Linked DNA regions of Colwellia sp. M166. The protein of the gene in region 1 interacts with the protein of each later gene in a pairwise test. Links are inferred from orthologs where the notes say so. Each region holds a gene or a part of one and is shown in the gene's direction. Other genes may lie near its edges.

The links.
Region 2: the proteins of FGD67_RS16850 (region 1) and FGD67_RS14645 interact in binary tests that used the Escherichia coli proteins (3 or more experiments, as listed by UniProt). The link is inferred for Colwellia sp. M166 from one-to-one orthologs.

The regions. Positions count from the first base shown.
Region 1 is NZ_CP040755.1:3,724,467-3,733,785, forward strand. The notes cover bases 3,597-6,396. They hold FGD67_RS16850 (DsbE family thiol:disulfide interchange protein), read left to right. Parts: upstream 3,597-4,620; coding sequence 4,621-5,172; downstream 5,173-6,396. Other genes in these bases: FGD67_RS16845 (heme lyase CcmF/NrfE family subunit), read left to right, coding at 3,597-4,616; FGD67_RS16855 (cytochrome c-type biogenesis protein), read left to right, coding at 5,172-5,684; FGD67_RS16860 (SurA N-terminal domain-containing protein), read left to right, coding at 6,045-6,396. Also shown: c-type cytochrome biogenesis protein CcmI, read left to right, coding at 1,207-2,469; more of FGD67_RS16845, read left to right, coding at 2,631-3,596; more of FGD67_RS16860, read left to right, coding at 6,397-7,952; FGD67_RS16865 (ATP-binding cassette domain-containing protein), read right to left, coding at 8,256-9,041; FGD67_RS16870 (oligopeptide/dipeptide ABC transporter ATP-binding protein), read right to left, coding at 9,038-9,319. UniProt on the Escherichia coli protein: Involved in disulfide bond formation. Catalyzes a late, reductive step in the assembly of periplasmic c-type cytochromes, probably the reduction of disulfide bonds of the apocytochrome c to allow covalent linkage with the heme.
Region 2 is NZ_CP040755.1:3,229,383-3,238,862, reverse strand. What follows is about bases 260-3,220. They hold FGD67_RS14645 (protein-disulfide reductase DsbD), read left to right. Parts: upstream 260-798; coding sequence 799-2,643; downstream 2,644-3,220. Other genes in these bases: FGD67_RS14640 (EAL domain-containing protein), read right to left, coding at 2,864-3,220; FGD67_RS14650 (FxsA family protein), read right to left, coding at 260-276. Outside these bases: more of FGD67_RS14650, read right to left, coding at 1-259; more of FGD67_RS14640, read right to left, coding at 3,221-5,311; FGD67_RS14635 (hypothetical protein), read right to left, coding at 5,311-6,540; FGD67_RS14630 (substrate-binding domain-containing protein), read right to left, coding at 6,512-6,961; aroQ (type II 3-dehydroquinate dehydratase), read left to right, coding at 7,246-7,698; accB (acetyl-CoA carboxylase biotin carboxyl carrier protein), read left to right, coding at 7,775-8,224; accC (acetyl-CoA carboxylase biotin carboxylase subunit), read left to right, coding at 8,248-9,480. UniProt on the Escherichia coli protein: Required to facilitate the formation of correct disulfide bonds in some periplasmic proteins and for the assembly of the periplasmic c-type cytochromes.

The DNA.
Region 1 (9,319 bases):
TTTAACCGTTTAGGCGGTGCTCGCGGTAAATATAAATGAGGCAATACTTCTCTTTCACGGCTATCAAATCTACAAAAGGTATTGCCATCAATGTCGCATGACAAATATGCGTACCACGGGTTTAAATCGCCCCTAGCGTAGCTAGGAAATGGTGATGCATCTATTCCATGACCTTATCTATTGACCTTTCTTGTATTATTTTTCTCTGTGCGCTTATCAGCGCTTGCCTATTTATGACCTTTATTTGAGGTTTTAGTCAACTATCTCTATAGAAAGCTTTAGTGGCATGGTTAATTTATCCAAAGCAATGATACAAAGAATATATAAAGTAGAAGGTTTTTATCTTCTTTGTTTCATTGTTTTGATAAAGGAAATATAAGTAGCTTTAAAAAATTGTTTCATTTATTATCCAACAATCGTTTTGCGCATCTTATTTAAGACAGATTATAGGTGTTTTGAAACGATTGTTATAGTATTGCTGACTTGGTACTAAGCAACCCTATTATTTACATAGGACTCACTCACTCACTCACATAGTGAAACGAATTCTTATAGATATATTGAAAGATGCATGTAATGGCTAATCAATAGCTTTTGCTAATGATTGCTGATTAGGCCGCTTTTATAAGCGGCTTAATTGTTTCTAAAGCTCACTCACCTGATCAAGACAAAGCTGCTTTATAAAGTAAACCTAAAACGTTCTATATTTCCGTATTTAAGCTATCTTAATTCTCAACTTAGCGGCTTTCTCAAACTTATAATACCAAACCTATTAAGTTTTTTTTCTCTCAGCGCTTACGTATTGAAGTTCAATTATTCTGTGAAATACCCAGCTAGATAAATCCTCAAGAGCTGAATTGAGTACTAGCGACTTGTGACATTAATCAATTTATCTTATTTTTGACCTTAATCAAGTTTTCCGTTACTACTGTTGAATATGGCGCGGTGACTGAATATTTTGTGATATATTAACCACCAATAGTGCGAGCTATAGACAGGTTATGTCGTTTTTGCTTTCGGGTATATGAACTTTGCGTTGTTACTGAAATGAAAGTGACATTTTTCCGAGTGATATAGCTAGGAAAAGCTGCCCATAATTGTTAATCTTACCGCGCTTAAAAGCAACATCGTAGAACATTAGGTATTCGTTTTAATAAATTTAATTAACGCGTCTTATTCGACAATTATAGGTATAAATTAAATAATATGACTACATTTTGGCTGGCAATTTTATTACTAATCGTAATAGCATTACTTATTGTATGGCGAATTTTTACTGCAGCAAATAATGCTATTGGTGCGGAAAATGGGAATATTCGACAAGAAACTAATGTGACACTTTATCATGAGCATTTATCACAGTTAGAGCATGACCTAGCAGAAGGCAGTATTGAACAAGACAGTTTTCTGCAATTGAAAGCCGAACTAGACAAAACACTTTTACAAGATGCTAACTCAAGCGAAAACAATATTACAGAGCAGCAACAAAAGTCTTGGCTATGGCCGGTTGGTATTGCTTTTGCCATTGTTAGTCTGAGCTTCTATAGCTATATGATCCTTGGTGCTTACCCACAATTAAACTCACCTGCTGCGCTGAATGAAAGTGACGCTCACAGTGAATTGTCTCCAGAGCAAATGCTTGCTTATCGCTTACAACAACTTCAGCAAGAAATCGCAAATGATCCAACGAATTCCCAAGCACTATTTAGTTTAGGTCAGGCTTATATTTCAGTTGGTGAGTTTGATAATGCTATTGAAGCCTTTGACGGTGTTATAACGCAAGTAGGTGAGCATGCCGAGTTGCTAGGGCCGAAGGCTCAGGCGATGTATTATAAAAATAATCAAGTGATAAATGACGATATTCAATTAGTTATAGATAAAGCTTTAGCTTTAGATTCACTTGATGCCTCTACCAACATCCTGTTAGGTATGGACAGTTTTAGTAATCGAGACTTTGCAAAAGCAGTAAAGTACTGGGAAACTGTTTTAAACAGTGACCGTCCAGGTATCAGCAAGCAAGCTTTAATAGGGGCGGTAGAAGAAGCTAAAAATCAATTACGTATGAGTAGTGATGGCGGTGCATTAACAGAAACTGCACAAGGAGTTGACCCGACATTACCTCGACTTAATGTTAATGTTTCTTTAGCGTCAAATGTTCAAAAGGCATTAATGAACAGTGAAGACAAAACGGTATTTATTTATGCTATTGCAGCAGATGGTCCTCGTATGCCTTTGGCTGCGGTAAAAATTAAAGCCAGTGATTTACCATTAAGTATTGTTTTAGATGATAAGCAAGCGATGACGCCGCAAATGCGCTTGAGTAGTGTTGATAAAGTTCATATCTACGCGGTGGTATCTATGCAAGGCAATGTTGGCATTAAGCCAGGTGACTTCAAAGTTGAAGTGCTTGATATAGATGTGATGGAAAAAAGTCCGATTAACATGCAAATATCGGCGCAAGTACCATAAGAGATAATTGATTCTGTGCTGCAGTAATTATGTTCACTAGCGGTAGTTACCGTAGCATAGGCTTAGAGAAGATTTGAAATTAACTAACGTTAACTTTAGCTGTGTGAGTTAAATTGAGTTTAGTTTTAATAATGTTTTAACATTGATTTACAGGAATTATCATGATCCCAGAGCTCGGCCATTTCGCCCTCATTATCGGATTAGCTTTTGCTTTATGTTTAAGCATAGTGCCGCTAATAGGTGTTGCGCAGAACAATCAACAATTAATCAATAGTGCCAAACCTTTAAGCTTTGGTTTATTTTTCTTTGTCGGCATTAGTATTTGTTTATTAGCTTATAGTTTTACCGTCGATGATTTTTCAGTTAAATATATTGCCAATCATTCGAACAGCCTCTTACCTTACTATTTTAAAATTAGTGCGGTGTGGGGGGGGCATGAAGGCTCAATGTTATTTTGGGTATTCGCTTTAACTGGTTGGACCTTTGCCGTTGGTGTTTTTAGTAAACAATTAGAGCGAGAGTTTGTTGCACGCGTTTTAGCGGTCATGGGCATGATCGCTGTCGGTTTTATTTTATTTACCTTGCTCACTTCTAATCCATTTGAACGTTTGCTGCCTAATTTTCCAATGGAAGGGCGAGATTTAAACCCATTATTACAAGATATTGGTTTAATTATTCATCCACCAATGTTGTATATGGGCTATGTTGGTTTTTCTGTTGCTTTTGCCTTTGCTATTGCGGCTTTAATGGCGGGAAAAATGGACGCGGCTTGGGCTCGTTGGTCACGCCCTTGGACCGTAGCTGCTTGGTCATTTCTATCGGTTGGTATCGCCCTAGGTAGTTGGTGGGCTTATTATGAACTTGGTTGGGGCGGTTGGTGGTTCTGGGATCCTGTAGAGAACGTTTCATTTATGCCTTGGCTTGCAGGTACAGCGTTAATACATGCACTGGCGGTAACAGAGCAACGTAATACTTTTAAACACTGGACTTTATTACTGGCGATATTTACATTTTCATTGAATTTACTTGGTGCCTTCTTGGTACGCTCAGGGGTTATTACCTCAGTACACTCTTTCGCTGTTGATCCAGGGCGAGGTATGTACTTATTAGTCTTGTTAGCGATAGCGGTGGGCGGTTCATTAACCTTATATGCTATTAGAGCCTCTAATGTCAGCAGCCCTAATCGCTTTACGCTATATTCACGTGAAAATACTATTTTAGTTGCTATGTCGATTTTAATTACGGCAACCGTGACCATTTTATTAGGCACATTATATCCGCTGATTATTGATGCCATGGGATTGGGCAAAATTTCAGTTGGTGCCCCTTACTTCAATGCGGTATTTATTCCGATGATGATCGCGTTATTTGTTTTTATGGGCATAGGGCCACTTATTCGCTGGAAAAAAGCCCGCAAAGGCGAGCTATCTAAACACTTGAACTTTATTTCTATTTTTAGTGTCTTGTTCGGTATTATTTGGCCATTTCTGTTTGCCGGTGAATTCAACTTTATGGTCTTTGTTGGTATGACCTTAGGTTGCTGGATTGTATTAGCAGTATTAAAAGACGTATTTAATAACGCTAAACAAGCGGATGGACGTTGGAAGTTTTCAGCTGTTCCGCTTAATCATATAGGTATGGCTGTTGCTCATGCTGGTATTGCGATTACCGTTATTGGTGTCACTATGGTGTCTTCTTATGAAAAAGAAATTAATGTTAAAATGTCACCAGGTGAAAGTGTAAAGTTATCAGGCTATACCATTGAATTTGCAGGTACAAAAAATGTTTTAGGCCCTAACTATAGTGCCATTCAAGGTCAAGTTAATGTCTTACTTGATGGTGAGTTTATAACGCTATTAAAACCTGAACAGCGCACTTATACGGTCGAAAGCATGGGCATGACAGAAGCGGGTATACATACCAACTTATTACGTGATATTTATGTGGCGTTAGGTGACCCATTGGGCCAAAACTCTTGGTCAATGCGTTTATATTATAAGCCGTTCATTGTCTGGATTTGGTTAGGTGGGTTCTTCATGGCAATAGGTGGCTTTTTAGCGATATTGAGTAAACGTTATCGCAAGCGCGTATTAGCTACAGAAGAAAAGCTTAAACAATCTAACCCTGTCGTTTTACAAGAGGCATAAATTAATGAAAAGTATTATCCGTTTTATACCATTAATTTTATTTATTTTATTAGGGGTTTTACTTTATAGAGGCTTGTTTCTTAATCCTCAATCGATGCCGTCGGCTATGATAGGTAAACCTCTACCTGAGTTCGAATTACCAAGCTTAACAGCACCAGAGCAAATGTTGGGCCGTGATGATTTACAAGGTGATATTGTCTTACTTAACGTCTGGGCTACTTGGTGTATACAGTGTAAATATGAACACCCATATTTACTCAATATTGCTCAAGATCCACGTATTAAGCTCTATGGCCTTAATTTTACTGATGATCGTAATGCTGCCTTACAGTGGTTGAAGCAATACAAAGATCCCTATGTGCTATCTATTTTTGATGAGCAAGGGGCTTTAGGTTTAGATATTGGTGTTTTTGGTGCGCCTGAAACTTTTGTGATTGATCATAAAGGCATTATACGTAAGCGTTTTGCTGGGCCAATTAATGATATGGTATGGAAAAAAGAGTTCTTGCCGTTAATTGAGGTTATAGTAGCTGAAATGGCACAAGGGGCATCTTAATGAAGCATCAAGCAAAACACAATTATATAGCTAGGTTGCAAAAAACGATTGGCTTTGCAGTCAGTATTATATTGTTGAGTTTCTTGTCGATAAGTAGTGCTAATGCAAGTCCTGTTGACACTTTTCAGTTCAAAGATGAAGCAACTAAAGTACGCTTTCAAGTTTTATCGAAAGAGTTACGTTGTCCTAAGTGCCAAAACCAAAATTTAGCCGATTCAAACTCTAAAATAGCTGTCGATCTAAGGAAAAACTTGTATAACCTCTTACAAGAGGGCAAGAGCGATCAGGAAATTATCGATTTTATGGTTTATCGCTACGGAGATTTTGTGTTATATCGTCCACAATTAACCAAGCAAACCTATATTTTATGGTTTGGACCCCTGGTCATTCTGATGGGCTTTATTGTCAGTTTAATATTTGTTTTACGTCGACGTAGCAAACTTAAGGCAAGTGAGCTTAATCTATCGTCGAGCGAGCAAGCTAATTTGGATGATATTCTTAATAAGAAATAAAAATTAATCCCGCTACTTCGATGCAAAAATAGAGTAAGTGTTACAGTAACGCTTACTCTTTTTTGATCTAAAAGCTGAAATTGTGAAAGTCTATTTTCAAAGCAAGTTGGTGGTTATTTGACCGTTATTTCATCGCCAGAGTAAAAGAGTTTCATTTTCATTATTATTGGGCTAACATGCCCGTTCAAATTGTGATTTTAAAGCGTGTAAGTTGGTAAAATAACCTTGTTAGTTTGTTATTGGAGTGAAATTCACTTGTTCATTGGCAGGGTTACGGAACAACTAAAACGTATAATAGGGGTAAGTTAAAACCTCAAAAATCACACCGAAAGTACCATACCCTCGTGTAAAGAGATAAAGATGTTAGAAAATATTCGAGAAAGCTCTCAAGGATTAACCGCTAAGATTATTCTTGGTTTTATTATTTTAACCTTCGCTGTTGCTGGCATTGGTAGCTACAACAACTCTGTTGACACTTCTGTTGCAGATGTTAATGGTGAAAAAATATCACAAGATGAGTTTAATAAAGCTTATCAAGCACAGCGTAATCGCATGGCGCAGCAATTTGGTGATATGTTTGAAACATTATCGGCTGACCCTGGCTACATGAAAAACTTTCGTGATGGTGTAGTTGACAGTTTAATTAATCAAAAACTTGTTGACCAAAACTCAGCCTCGCTTGCTATTCGTGTGGCGGACCAACGTATTAAAAGTACTATTCGTAATATGCCAGAATTTCAAATTGATGGTATTTTTGATAATAATCGCTATTTAGCGATGATCAATCAAGCTGGCTTTTATCAGTCGTCTGATTTTCGTGATTATTTACGTACAGAAATGACGCGTCGACAACTGACGCAAGCGTTAGTTGCCAGTGAATTTAGCTTGCCTTATCAAGAAGACATATATACTGCGCTACAAAACCAGCAACGTGATATTCGTTTTGCAACCATTGATGCTGAGCAATTTAAAGCGACGGTGGAATTAAGCGACGAAGAAATTAATGACTATTACCTTGCTAATCAAACGCGTTTTGAAAATCAAGAGCAAGTCAAGGTTAATTACATCACGCTTGATGTTAATGATATTGCCAAGACAATAGTGTTAACCGATGCCGATATCGAAGCTTATTATCAAACGAACATAAGTCAATACCGTGATGAAGAACAACGCCGTGTTGCCCATATTTTAGTTGAATTTGGTGATGATGAAGCGAGTGCTAAAACCCGTGCCGATGCATTACTGGTAAAAGTTCATGCAGGTGAAGACTTTGCTACATTAGCAAAAGAAAATTCAGATGATACCTTCAGTGGTGAAAATGGCGGTGATCTTGATTGGATTGATGCTGGTGTTATGGATGCAGCCTTTGATGAAGCAGCGTTTGCTTTAACGGATATTGGCAGTGTTAGTGATGTGGTTAAAACAGATTTTGGTTTTCACATTATTAAATTAACTGATTATAAAGCTGAAAATGTCCAGAGCCTCGCAGACGTTCGTGATGTCTTAGTTGCTAAAGCGAAAAATGAAAAAGCACAAGATAAATTTTTTGAGCTACAGCAAGAAATTGCACGTTTAAGCTTTGAGTTTCCAGATAGTTTAGAAGACGCTGCTGGTGCGATAAATACCACAGTAAAAACTTCTGACTGGTTAACTCGTGGCAATAATATTGCACCGTTTAATGTTAGCGCTGTTGTCGATATTGCCTTTTCTGACCTTGTAATTAATGAACAATTAAACTCTGACATTGTTGAAGTAAGTGACAACTTAGCGATTGTAATGCGCTTGAATGAATATCAAGGAGCCAGCGTTAAACCATTAGCTGAAGTTAGCCCGCAAATTAGAGATATGCTTATTGCGCAAAAAGCTTCAGAAAAAGCACTAACTGTTGCAGATGAGCTATTAGTTGCATTTAAAGCGGGTACTGATATTACGGAGCAATTAGCAGAGATTGGTGCAACAATGGAAGTTAAAGCTTCGGTTGCTCGCGTTGGTAGTGGTTTAGATGCAAGTTTAGCTAGAGAAGCATTCAAATTACCTCGTCCTAACGAAGACACTGTTTCAGCAACAACCGTTAACTTAAGTAATGGCAACTTAGCATTATTAGAAGTACAAGCGGTGAACGATGGTGAAGTAACAGCGTCAGCTAATTTATCACAGCAATTAACCCAGCAATTAGCACAAGCGGCCTATTTAAGTTACATAGAATCGCTAAAAGCAGATGCGGATATTGTTCGTCGAGAAATAGCAGCACCAAGTTCTCAATACTAGCTTTTAAGAGCTCAATTCAAAAAAACCAGCCAACAGGCTGGTTTTTTATTATCAAAATTTCACTATTTAACCTAAGTTCGGGTTAATGGACTTTATAACCTGTTGATTCATAGTGTTATTGGCTAAATTATTCACGATATTTTTTAAGTGAAAGATTAAAAAAAGCGCAATGATGGAATTTAGGCGCTTAGCAAGGAATTTTTACAAACCAACAGCGAGCTATTGGGCGTAAAAATAACGCTGATAGGCGTTTAAATAGCATTGTTGGGTAAAGTAGCTTAACCCGAACTGGGGTTATTTTAGTTAACGGTGTAAAAGTTGGAAACGCTGGCTCATGATGAGCTTTTTAGTATATTTGTGCTGAGGCTTTTGCAATATATCAGTCGTTTTACCAACCTCTAAGACTTTACCTTTACATAACACCATCATGTCGTCACTGAAGTGCCTGACAATGCCTAGGTTATGAGAAATCAATATAAATGCTAATCCCATCTGCTGCTGTAAATCTAACAGCAAATTTATTATTTGAGAGCGTAGTGAGGGATCAAGTGAGGCTAATGCTTCATCAAGAATGATCACTTGCGGTTTCAAGATAATCGCTCGTGCTAATGAAATACGCTGCTTTTGACCACCAGAAAACATATGAGGGTAAAAACTCATATGTTCAGCCAGTAAACCTACTTTCTTTAAAGTGTCACGGATCAATTGATGACGTTCGGTTTCATCAAGATCGGTATTGAGTTGCAGGGGCTCATCTAATAGCTGCTCAATAGTCAGACTGGGATTTAAGGTTGTGCCTGAGTCTTGAAATATCATACGAATATGTTGGCAACGTTGCTTAAAATTTCCTGGTGCTAGCGTTTGACCATTTAAACGAATGTGACCGGTCGTCGGCAATTCAGCACCAACCAGTAACTTGGCTAAAGTGGATTTACCTGAGCCAGTTTCTCCAACAATGGCCAAAGTTTTATGCGCCATAATATCAAAAGATAGTGGCTCTAATGCGGCCACGCATTTACGGTTAAACCAGTAATTTTTATCTTTATAGGTTTTACTTAAATTAATAACTTGTAATAGCACATTACTCACGAGTAACTATCCTTTAATGGGAAATGGCAACTCACTTGATGACCATGAAAGTTTGTAATTTTCGGTGCGTGCACGCATTTTTGTTGCGCACGTGGACATCTAGGGCCTAAGCGACAACCGATAGGTAAATGTTGCAAAATTGGAATACTGCCAGGTAAGGTCATCAATCTGGACTTATTGGGTATCATTCTATTGGCTTTCGGACTACTGTCAACCAATGCTCTAGTATAGGGGTGATAAGGTTGATTAAATATTTGTTCGGTTGTGCCAGCTTCAAC
Region 2 (9,480 bases), 490 kb from region 1 along the record:
AGTAACAAAGCCTGGCGTTACTAACAATACACCGGCAACAAGTAACATAAGTCCGGTAACAATTTCATCAGAAGGCATTTGCCCTTGCGCCATTTTTGTTTGTACTGAATTTAAGGTAGCTAGCCCTTGTTGACGGACATATTTAGCCCCTAACCAGGCGGTAAAAATAACGATAGCAATGGTAGGCCAAAGCCCAAAAATAGCACCGACCTGCAGCAAAACGGAAATTTCAATAATCGGAATAATAATAAAAAATATAAATAACAGGCGAAACATAATCGCTCCTAATCATCTTTAATGAAACTAATATGGGGGTTAACGGGTCTTTTTCAAGCAAGCAAGCTTTTTAGCTACTTACTATTGGGAAATATATAACTAAAGTGAGACCTTACAGATTAAGAAGTCTTAAGGTATAACGTACACTCATACTATTTAAACAACTATAACGAACACACGTTACCTTGTGATAAGTTAAGCTTTTATTAAGGTGTTTTTGATAGGCTAGTAAGCATTACAACCGACCTATCTCGATAGTAGCGACAATAACACTCTTATGAGTGTGTAGTAGCTAAGAGATAAATTATTTGTGTTGATATTTTACCTAACATTATTTAGGTGTATCATGAACTAGCGCATGCCGTTAATGCGACGCCACATATAATTCAACACATTTAATTCAATTTATAATTGCATTAAACAAGGGTCTGATAAGACATTTTTTAAGATTATCACTTTGAACATCCAGCAAGGTGGTTATCAATATTCAAACTGGATAAATGAGTCTTTAAAATAACGGTTATGAAAAAAATTGTTGCTGTTTTTTGGTTAGTTCTTGCCAGTTTATCTTTTGCTACTACGCCTTTAGTCAATGCCCAAGAATCTATTTTTAGCTCTTCTGCATCATTATTTAGTAATGATAATGAATTTTTAAGAGTTGACGATGCTTTTATTTTTGATTTTCATCAACAAAAAAACAAATTAAAAATAAGCTTTAATATTGCTGAAGGCTATTATTTATATCGTCACCAATTTAAGTTTTCTACAAAAAATGCTGTTATCGTACCGGTAAACCTACCCGAAGGTGAGCATCATGAAGATGAGTTCTTTGGTGTTCAGCAAATATTTACCGGACAATTAGCCTTTACTGTTGATATTGAACAAGCTAATAGCGATGCCAGTATTACCGTGCGTTATCAAGGTTGTGCCTTTAAAGGTTTATGTTACCCACCAACAAAAAAGACCATAGATTTAAGTAGAGTTGATTTAACGGCGAGCCCTACTAGCAATACACAAAACGTATTAGCAGCATTAGATGCAAACAATTCACCGCAAGCTAGCAACGATACAAGTAAAATAGTTGCTGACAGCAGTGAACAACATCAATTAGCTGATATGCTCAAAGGTGACAACATCTGGTTAACACTGGTGGCATTTTTTATTGGCGGTTTGTTGTTGTCTTTCACCCCCTGTGTTTTTCCTATGTATCCCATTCTAACCGGTATTATTGTTGGTCAAGGTGATAAACTTTCAACAAGAAGAGCCTTTGCTTTATCGTTTGCTTATGTTCAAGGTATGGCGGTTACCTACACGTTACTTGGCATTGTTGTTGCTATTGCAGGCGCACAATTCCAAGCTATGTTTCAACACCCTATCGTACTTATCGCCTTAAGTATTTTATTTATTTTCCTAGCGCTTTCGATGTTCGGTATATTTAATTTAGCGCTACCAAGTAGCTGGCAAAACAAACTCAATCAGCTTAGTAGTAATCAAAAAGGCGGCTCTTATGTTGGCGTATTAGTGATGGGTGCTATTTCTGGTTTAGTGGCATCGCCATGTACTACCGCACCATTGACCGGTGCATTGTTATACATCTCGCAATCAGGTGACATATTACTTGGTGCTTCAGCATTATATGCACTAAGTTTAGGTATGGGTTTACCGTTACTCGTACTAGGTAGTTCAGGTGGTAAGTTGTTACCTAAAGCAGGTAACTGGATGAATGTTATTAAGAACATATTCGGCTTATTACTACTTGCTGTGCCGATATTCTTATTAGAGCGTTTTTTGCCTGTATTTGTTATCGACGTGCTTTGGGCTGTACTTATTTTGGCTACCGCCGGTTACTTTTATACCGTTAATCAAAACTCGGCTAAAACCTTTGGCTTTGGCTTGCGCAGTATCATCATCTTTTTAGTCTTCTTTATTGGTGCTAATAAGGCTTACCAGTTAATTTATCCAGTAACTCATGTTGCCACATCAACACAAACTGAAAGCCATGGTTTTGAGCAGGTAAAGAATCTAACAGAGATGAATCAAGCAATTGCTAAAGCTAATGCAGAAGGCAAAACGGTTATGGTCGACCTTTATGCCGACTGGTGTGTTGCATGTAAAGAATTTGAAGAATACACCTTCTTTGAAGCCAACGTGCAAAAATCACTATCAAATACCTTGCTGTTGCAAATAGATTTGACTGATACTGGCTCAGAAGACAGCCTTGAACTGATGTCTCATTTTGATATTTTTGGTTTACCGTCGATTTTATTCTTTGACAAACAAGGTAATGAATTACCACAACGCAGAGTCACAGGTTTTATGGCTGCTGATGAATTCTCAGCGCATGTAGATAAGACATTTTCACTCTAACTTTTGCCTTGTATACGTCAAGCTGACAGTCATTTAATAAAAAGCGCCAAAGGGCGCTTTTATTTTGCATATACGGCGTAAAATTAATAGTTTGTGGAGCCATTGATATAACATGTAAAGACTAAAACCATCAGTTGTTTATTTGCATTGCTATATCAATAAATCACCACGTCATTACGGTATAATTTGATTAATATCAGAAGTCTTAAGTGCATTCAGCTTAATGACTATCCGAGCTACTTAACACCTTCCAGCAACCATCAACCATTTCATGCTCAATAAAGTCGAAAATTTCAGCTTCAGGGATAGGTTTTGAAAAGTAATAACCCTGAATAAGATCACAATCATTTTCAGTTAAACTGCGCAACTGAGCTTGTGTCTCAACACCTTCAGCAGTTACGATAAGTCCTAAATTCTTCACCATTGCAATAGTTGACATAATGATTTGGAAATCGGCATGATTCTCTAACATGCCAAAAACAAAGCTCTTATCTATTTTAATGACATCAACAGGCATGCGCTTTAAGTAAGCTAATGAGGAGTAACCTGTGCCAAAATCGTCAATGGCAAAGCTAAAGCCTAATTCCCGTAATGCATCCATGGTTTCTATCGCTTTATCTATATCTTTAACCAAGGTTTGCTCGGTTAGCTCTAATTCAAAGTTTTGTGCATTAACCTTAAACTCTGCAAGCAATCGCTTTAAGTAATCTGGCAGATTAATATCAGCAAATTGTGCTGCCGATAAATTGATCGCAATAATGACATCACTTAATCCCATATCTCGCATACGACAATATAATTCAAAACAACGATGAATGACCCAATAACCTAGTGCAATCATATGCTCAGAGTTTTCTAAAATAGGAATAAAATCATCAGGAGAAACCATACCTCGCTCAGGGTGTTGCCAGCGTAATAAAGCCTCAAAACCATGAACTTTATTAGTTTTTGCCACCAACTGTGGCTGTAAACTTAAACTAAACTGTCCTTTGGCAAGCGCTTGCTTAACTTCACCCTCCATCATGACTCTCTGCGCTACACGCTGTAACATATCACCATGATAAACAAAGTACTGATCACCACCATTATCTTTTGCTTCATACATAGCAATATCGGCGTGACTGACCAATTCACTGGCTTGTATTAAACTACCGTCAGTCATGGCTATACCAATACTACTGGTGACATAAAACATGCCTGTACAAATTTTAATTGGTTGTTGAAAGCTTTTTATAATGACTTTAGCCAAATTTTCAGCATCTTCATATGAAGTATTGCTCTCTAATAAAATAACAAATTCATCACCACCAAAACGGCAAACCATATCAGCACTACCAACACTCAGGTTAATTCTATTTGCCGCCTCAATCAGTAATTTATCGCCCTCACCATGTCCGTGACTATCATTTACCTTTTTAAAGTCGTCCAAATCAAGAAACAAAATGCCAATATTACAGTTATTACGTGTACCCTTTTGTAAGTATTTACGCAGTTGATAATTCAACATATTACGATTAGGTAGCCCCGTTAATAAGTCATACATCGCAATATTTTCGAGCTCTTTGGTTTTTTGCGTTATTTCTATATTGAGTTTCTCTAGTTCATAACTCAAATCTGTCGTGGCATTAATCAATACATCTATTTCATCTGGAAATACTTTTGATTGCGCTATTCTTGTCTGGCGAAATTGAGTAAATTCTTTACGTGCTAATAAAGGTAATATATCTGAAAGTATTGATAGCTTCTTAATAGAAGGTCCCGCAACAAAATATACTAAAAAAGCCAAAACAATAAAAATGGCTAACGCTGACAATATAAACTGCATACGATGCGCTTGATATTTATCAATAAAAGAGCTGACATCATCAACTTGCGCCATATAAAAGTCTTGAGAAGCTGAGGATGCTAACGGTAATAAATTAATCAAATAACTACGCTGTTGATACTCAACCTGTAAACCGTCCATTTTAACCTTTAACAATAATTCAGACGGCTTACTCTGAGTAAAAAGCGTTTTCATTAATGGCGCAGCAGAAGAAGTGACAATTTTTGCTTGAGCTAAGGTCGACGCCTGTGCTTTATTAAAAGCGACAATCGCCACTTGGTTCTCTAGTGCTTGATTGATTGCATAGATAACATCAACAAATGATATCGCCATAGTGACAATCGCCATTTCACCTCGAGCATTCAATATCGGTATCGAGATTAACTGTTGGCACTGTTGCACACAGCTTAAATAGTCATCAGGAGAAAAGCTTGCACTCACTCGCTGCATACTTGCAAGCACCTGTTTCGATAATGGTGCAGATTGATAAATAGGCTTAAGATCACTAGAAACTAACCATAACGCTTCAACATTATGGTTGATTTGCAAAGCATCAAACTGTTGCTCTAAAGCGTTGGCAGCATGTTTGAAGTTTGACTGCTCTTTAAGTTGAATAAGATCGGTGAATGATTCTAACCAAATCCGTGCTTGTTCTCTAACAATGCGACTTTGCAGGTTAAATTGTGCATTGCCTTGTCGTAATTTAGTGCTTTGATATTGAGAAAACTCCTGATCTAATCGAGCAACCGACAATATAGAAATTGACAAGCTTAATAGCAGTAAAGCACTGACAACTAATACAAATAATTTAACTGAAACACTAACAAAACGAATCTTCATCATTAAAACCAATACATCAGTTGAATAGCCCAAACCTGCCAGTTTTCATTTGCATTAGCAACGGGGTTAGGTTGTACGATTGGCGATAGCCTAGCGCCACCTTGCATCCAATGATACTCAGCATTCAACCGAAAGTTACTGCTAAAATCATATGAAAGTCCAATCATAGTATCATTGTGAAAACCAAAATATGAGGGTATTAAACCGCCAGAATTTTCTGCCAACTGACTACCATTCTTATCATCTTTATTGGCGTAAAAACGCTCATAGCGAGCCATTAATGACAGATCATTTATTAAGTGATAACTGCCCTGCAGGTAATAGCCTTGCCCTATTTCATCGCGATGAAAGCCAGGAAAATAAAATTCACTGGTAAGAAAGCGCTCTTGAAAAAGTTCGGCACTAAATTGCCAATGCTCGCCTTCATACAAAGCATTAGCGGTATAAAACTGAAATGCAAAATCACCATCAGAAAAAATATCAGTTTCATCTCGTTGATAAGAAAAGCTAGCATCAAGTGCTGAAAGGCCAAATCGCCATTGTGAAAAAGCTGGCCGCCAATAAATACTTGCTTGAGCATCTAGAGCATGCTCTAGCGTTCCCTGTGCCGACTTACCGAGCACAACGTTAGCCTGCTCATCTGAAATGGCACTTTTTCCTCGGCTGAAGTTAAAGTCAATATCACCGAAATAATCATCACTATATTTCAACTTAACCGCAGCACCATCACCACCAACGGCAATATCTCTAAAACCATCAAAATACACCACTTGCGGAATAAGAATAGACGGCCGTGCAAAAGGAATATCACGAGTACTTGAATATAACCAATGGTTGTTTTTTACGCGACCAAAATAGAAGCTAGCTTGCCAAGCTTCATTATAAAAGGCATTCCACTCCAAAAGTAAGTAATCTACACGAAGGCCGGGATGATAACGATTCCCCCCATTAAGGTAGACTGCCTGACCTGCAATACGAAAATCATTATTAATTTGATACGAGGCGTTAATGCCCACTTCGGTTAACTCTAACGATAGACTTTCATCATCATTAATATAATTACTTTTATCTGCGTCAATGATGCCTTGAGCAACAAAGCCATGAATTTGTAATGACTCGCTTTTAACCTCTGCGGCACTGAGATTAAAAATCAAACAAAAGTTACACATAACACTGAAATAATAACAGCTTAAATGAGACGGTTTACTCAGTAACTTTAATGACATTAACATCTTTGGCCTCCGATAAATTTTCCACATAGCCAATAGCACCTTTAGTTGACTTTATCGCTTTGATAAGTTCGCTTTCACTGGCCACTTCAATAGGTGCGACACCATAACCTGAAAATGTTAGCTTGTTCCATATACGGTCAAGTTGATAAGGAAATAAACGCAACTGCTCTTTGCAAAATTTTTGATGGAGTGGACTTTTGCTCGCTAAAACATAGACCACAATAGGCGTGCCATTTTTCCAATGGGCTTGACGCATGGAATATATACGGCGCAATTCGTTAACCGACAACGATGCGGTATCGGCCGTGATATTAGAAATAATATTAATTGCATATACTGGAGAACTAAAGAGTAAAATAATAATAGCAATTTTTAATAATATGACTTTAATAATTTCATCCTTGTAATTAATAGAAGGCAAAGATTATTTAACTCCGCTTACTCCTATGATCAGTTAAACCAATGAATTAATTAAAATTCCTACAGCATTCAGTTTAGTAAATTTATTATAACTTACCTAACATTAACAGCTTTATTTTCTCCCTCAAGTGATTAGACCAGTATTTTGCTGCTATATTCTGCGAAAACACTATAATAATCGTCAAATGAGATTAATTACGACTTTTCAGTCAAATTTATTTCAAACTTATAGTTAAATATGACATGATGCAGTATTACTTAACAATTAAGGTGTTTTTGCCGAAGATGACTACAAAGTTTAACATTTTAGTTTTAAATGGTCCTAATTTAAATATGCTAGGTAAACGTGAGCCAACGATTTACGGCTCATCATCCCTAGCTGAAATTATAGCAAGCTTAACTAGCATTGCCGATAAAATGAACCTACAGCTGAGCCATAAACAATCAAACGCAGAACATATATTGATTGATGAAATTCATGCCAGCTTTGAAAAAATAGACTTTATTATTATCAACCCTGCAGCTTTTACACATACCAGTGTTGCGCTTAGAGATGCTTTATTATCGGTTAATATTCCATTTATTGAAGTTCATTTATCTAACGTCCATGCACGAGAGTCATTTAGACAACATTCATATTTATCAGATATTGCAGTAGGCGTTATCAGTGGTTTAGGCACCAGTGGTTATGAATATGCTTTAGATTTTGCAAGAGATTGGTTAACACACAACACATAGACACTTTTACTTAAGTGATGATATTCACTTAAGTTTTTTATCAATATAAATTAAATAATTATCAAAAGGTATTCACATGGATATTCGTAAAATTAAAAAATTGATTGAGCTAGTTGAAGAATCAGGCATCAACGAGTTAGAGATTTCTGAAGGCGAAGAGTCAGTACGTATCAGTCGCGGTGGCACAATTATGCAAGCGGCACCTATGATGCAAGCTACGCCTATGATGCAAGCAGCACCTGCAGCTGCTGCGCCAGTTGCCGCAACAGAAGCTGCTGCTCCGGCAATAACCGGCCATATTGTTCGTTCACCTATGGTGGGTACTTTCTACTCAGCAGGTTCACCTGATGCTCCGGCATTTGTTGAAGTGGGTCAACACGTTAACGCTGGCGATACGCTATGTATCCTAGAAGCGATGAAAATGATGAACCAAATTGAAGCCGATAAATCAGGTGTAGTCAAACAAATTTTAGCTGAAAACGAAGATGCTATTGAATTTGATCAACCGCTATTCATCATTGAATAAGCCCAACCAATAAGGGTATTTTCATGTTAGATAAAGTTGTTATCGCCAATCGCGGCGAAATTGCCTTAAGAATATTGCGCGCTTGTAAAGAGCTTGGCATTAAAACGGTTGCCGTTCACTCGACAGCCGATAAAAATCTTAAGCACGTATTATTAGCTGATGAAACCATCTGTATTGGTAAACCTTCAGCGATGGATAGTTACTTAAATATTCCTGCTATTATCACCGCAGCAGAAGTTACTGACGCAGTTGCCATTCATCCAGGCTATGGTTTTCTTGCTGAAAATGCAGATTTTGCAGAACAAGTAGAAAAGTCAGGTTTTGCCTTTATTGGCCCTAAAGCGGAAAGTATTCGTTTAATGGGTGATAAAGTGTCAGCAATTAAGGCGATGAAAGCCGCTGGCGTACCTTGCGTACCTGGTTCTGATGGTCCATTAACGGAAGATAATGTAGCTAACTTAGCGCACGGTAAACGTATTGGCTACCCAGTGATCATCAAAGCCTCTGGTGGCGGTGGCGGTCGTGGTATGCGTGTCGTTCGCAGTGAAGAAGATTTAATCGAGTCTATTCAACTAACGAAATCTGAAGCGCGTTCGACTTTCAATAATGATATGGTTTACATGGAGAAATTCCTAGAAAACCCACGTCACGTTGAAATTCAAATTATGGCTGATGGCCAAGGCGGTGCAATTCATTTAGGTGAACGTGATTGTTCAATGCAACGTCGTCACCAAAAAGTTGTTGAAGAAGCGCCAGCACCGGGTATTACACCGGAAATGCGAGCAAAAATTGGTGAGCGTTGCTGTAATGCTTGTATAAAAATTAATTATCGCGGTGCTGGCACTTTTGAATTTTTATACGAAAATGGGGAATTCTATTTCATTGAAATGAATACCCGTATTCAGGTAGAGCACCCTGTAACAGAAATGGTTACCGGTGTTGACTTGATCAAAGAGCAACTTCGCATTGCTGCTGGTCAACCTTTGTCTTATACCCAAGATGATATTAAAGTGTCTGGTCATTCAATTGAATGTCGTATAAACGCTGAAGATCCACGCACATTTATTCCTTCACCTGGAAAAATTACCCGTTTTCATTCTCCAGGTGGTTTAGGTGTACGTTGGGACTCTCATATTTATGCTGATTACTCAGTGCCTCCACACTATGATTCTATGATCGGTAAGTTGATCACTTGGGGTGATAGCCGTGATGTTGCTATTGCCCGTATGCGTAACGCATTAAGTGAATTAGTTATT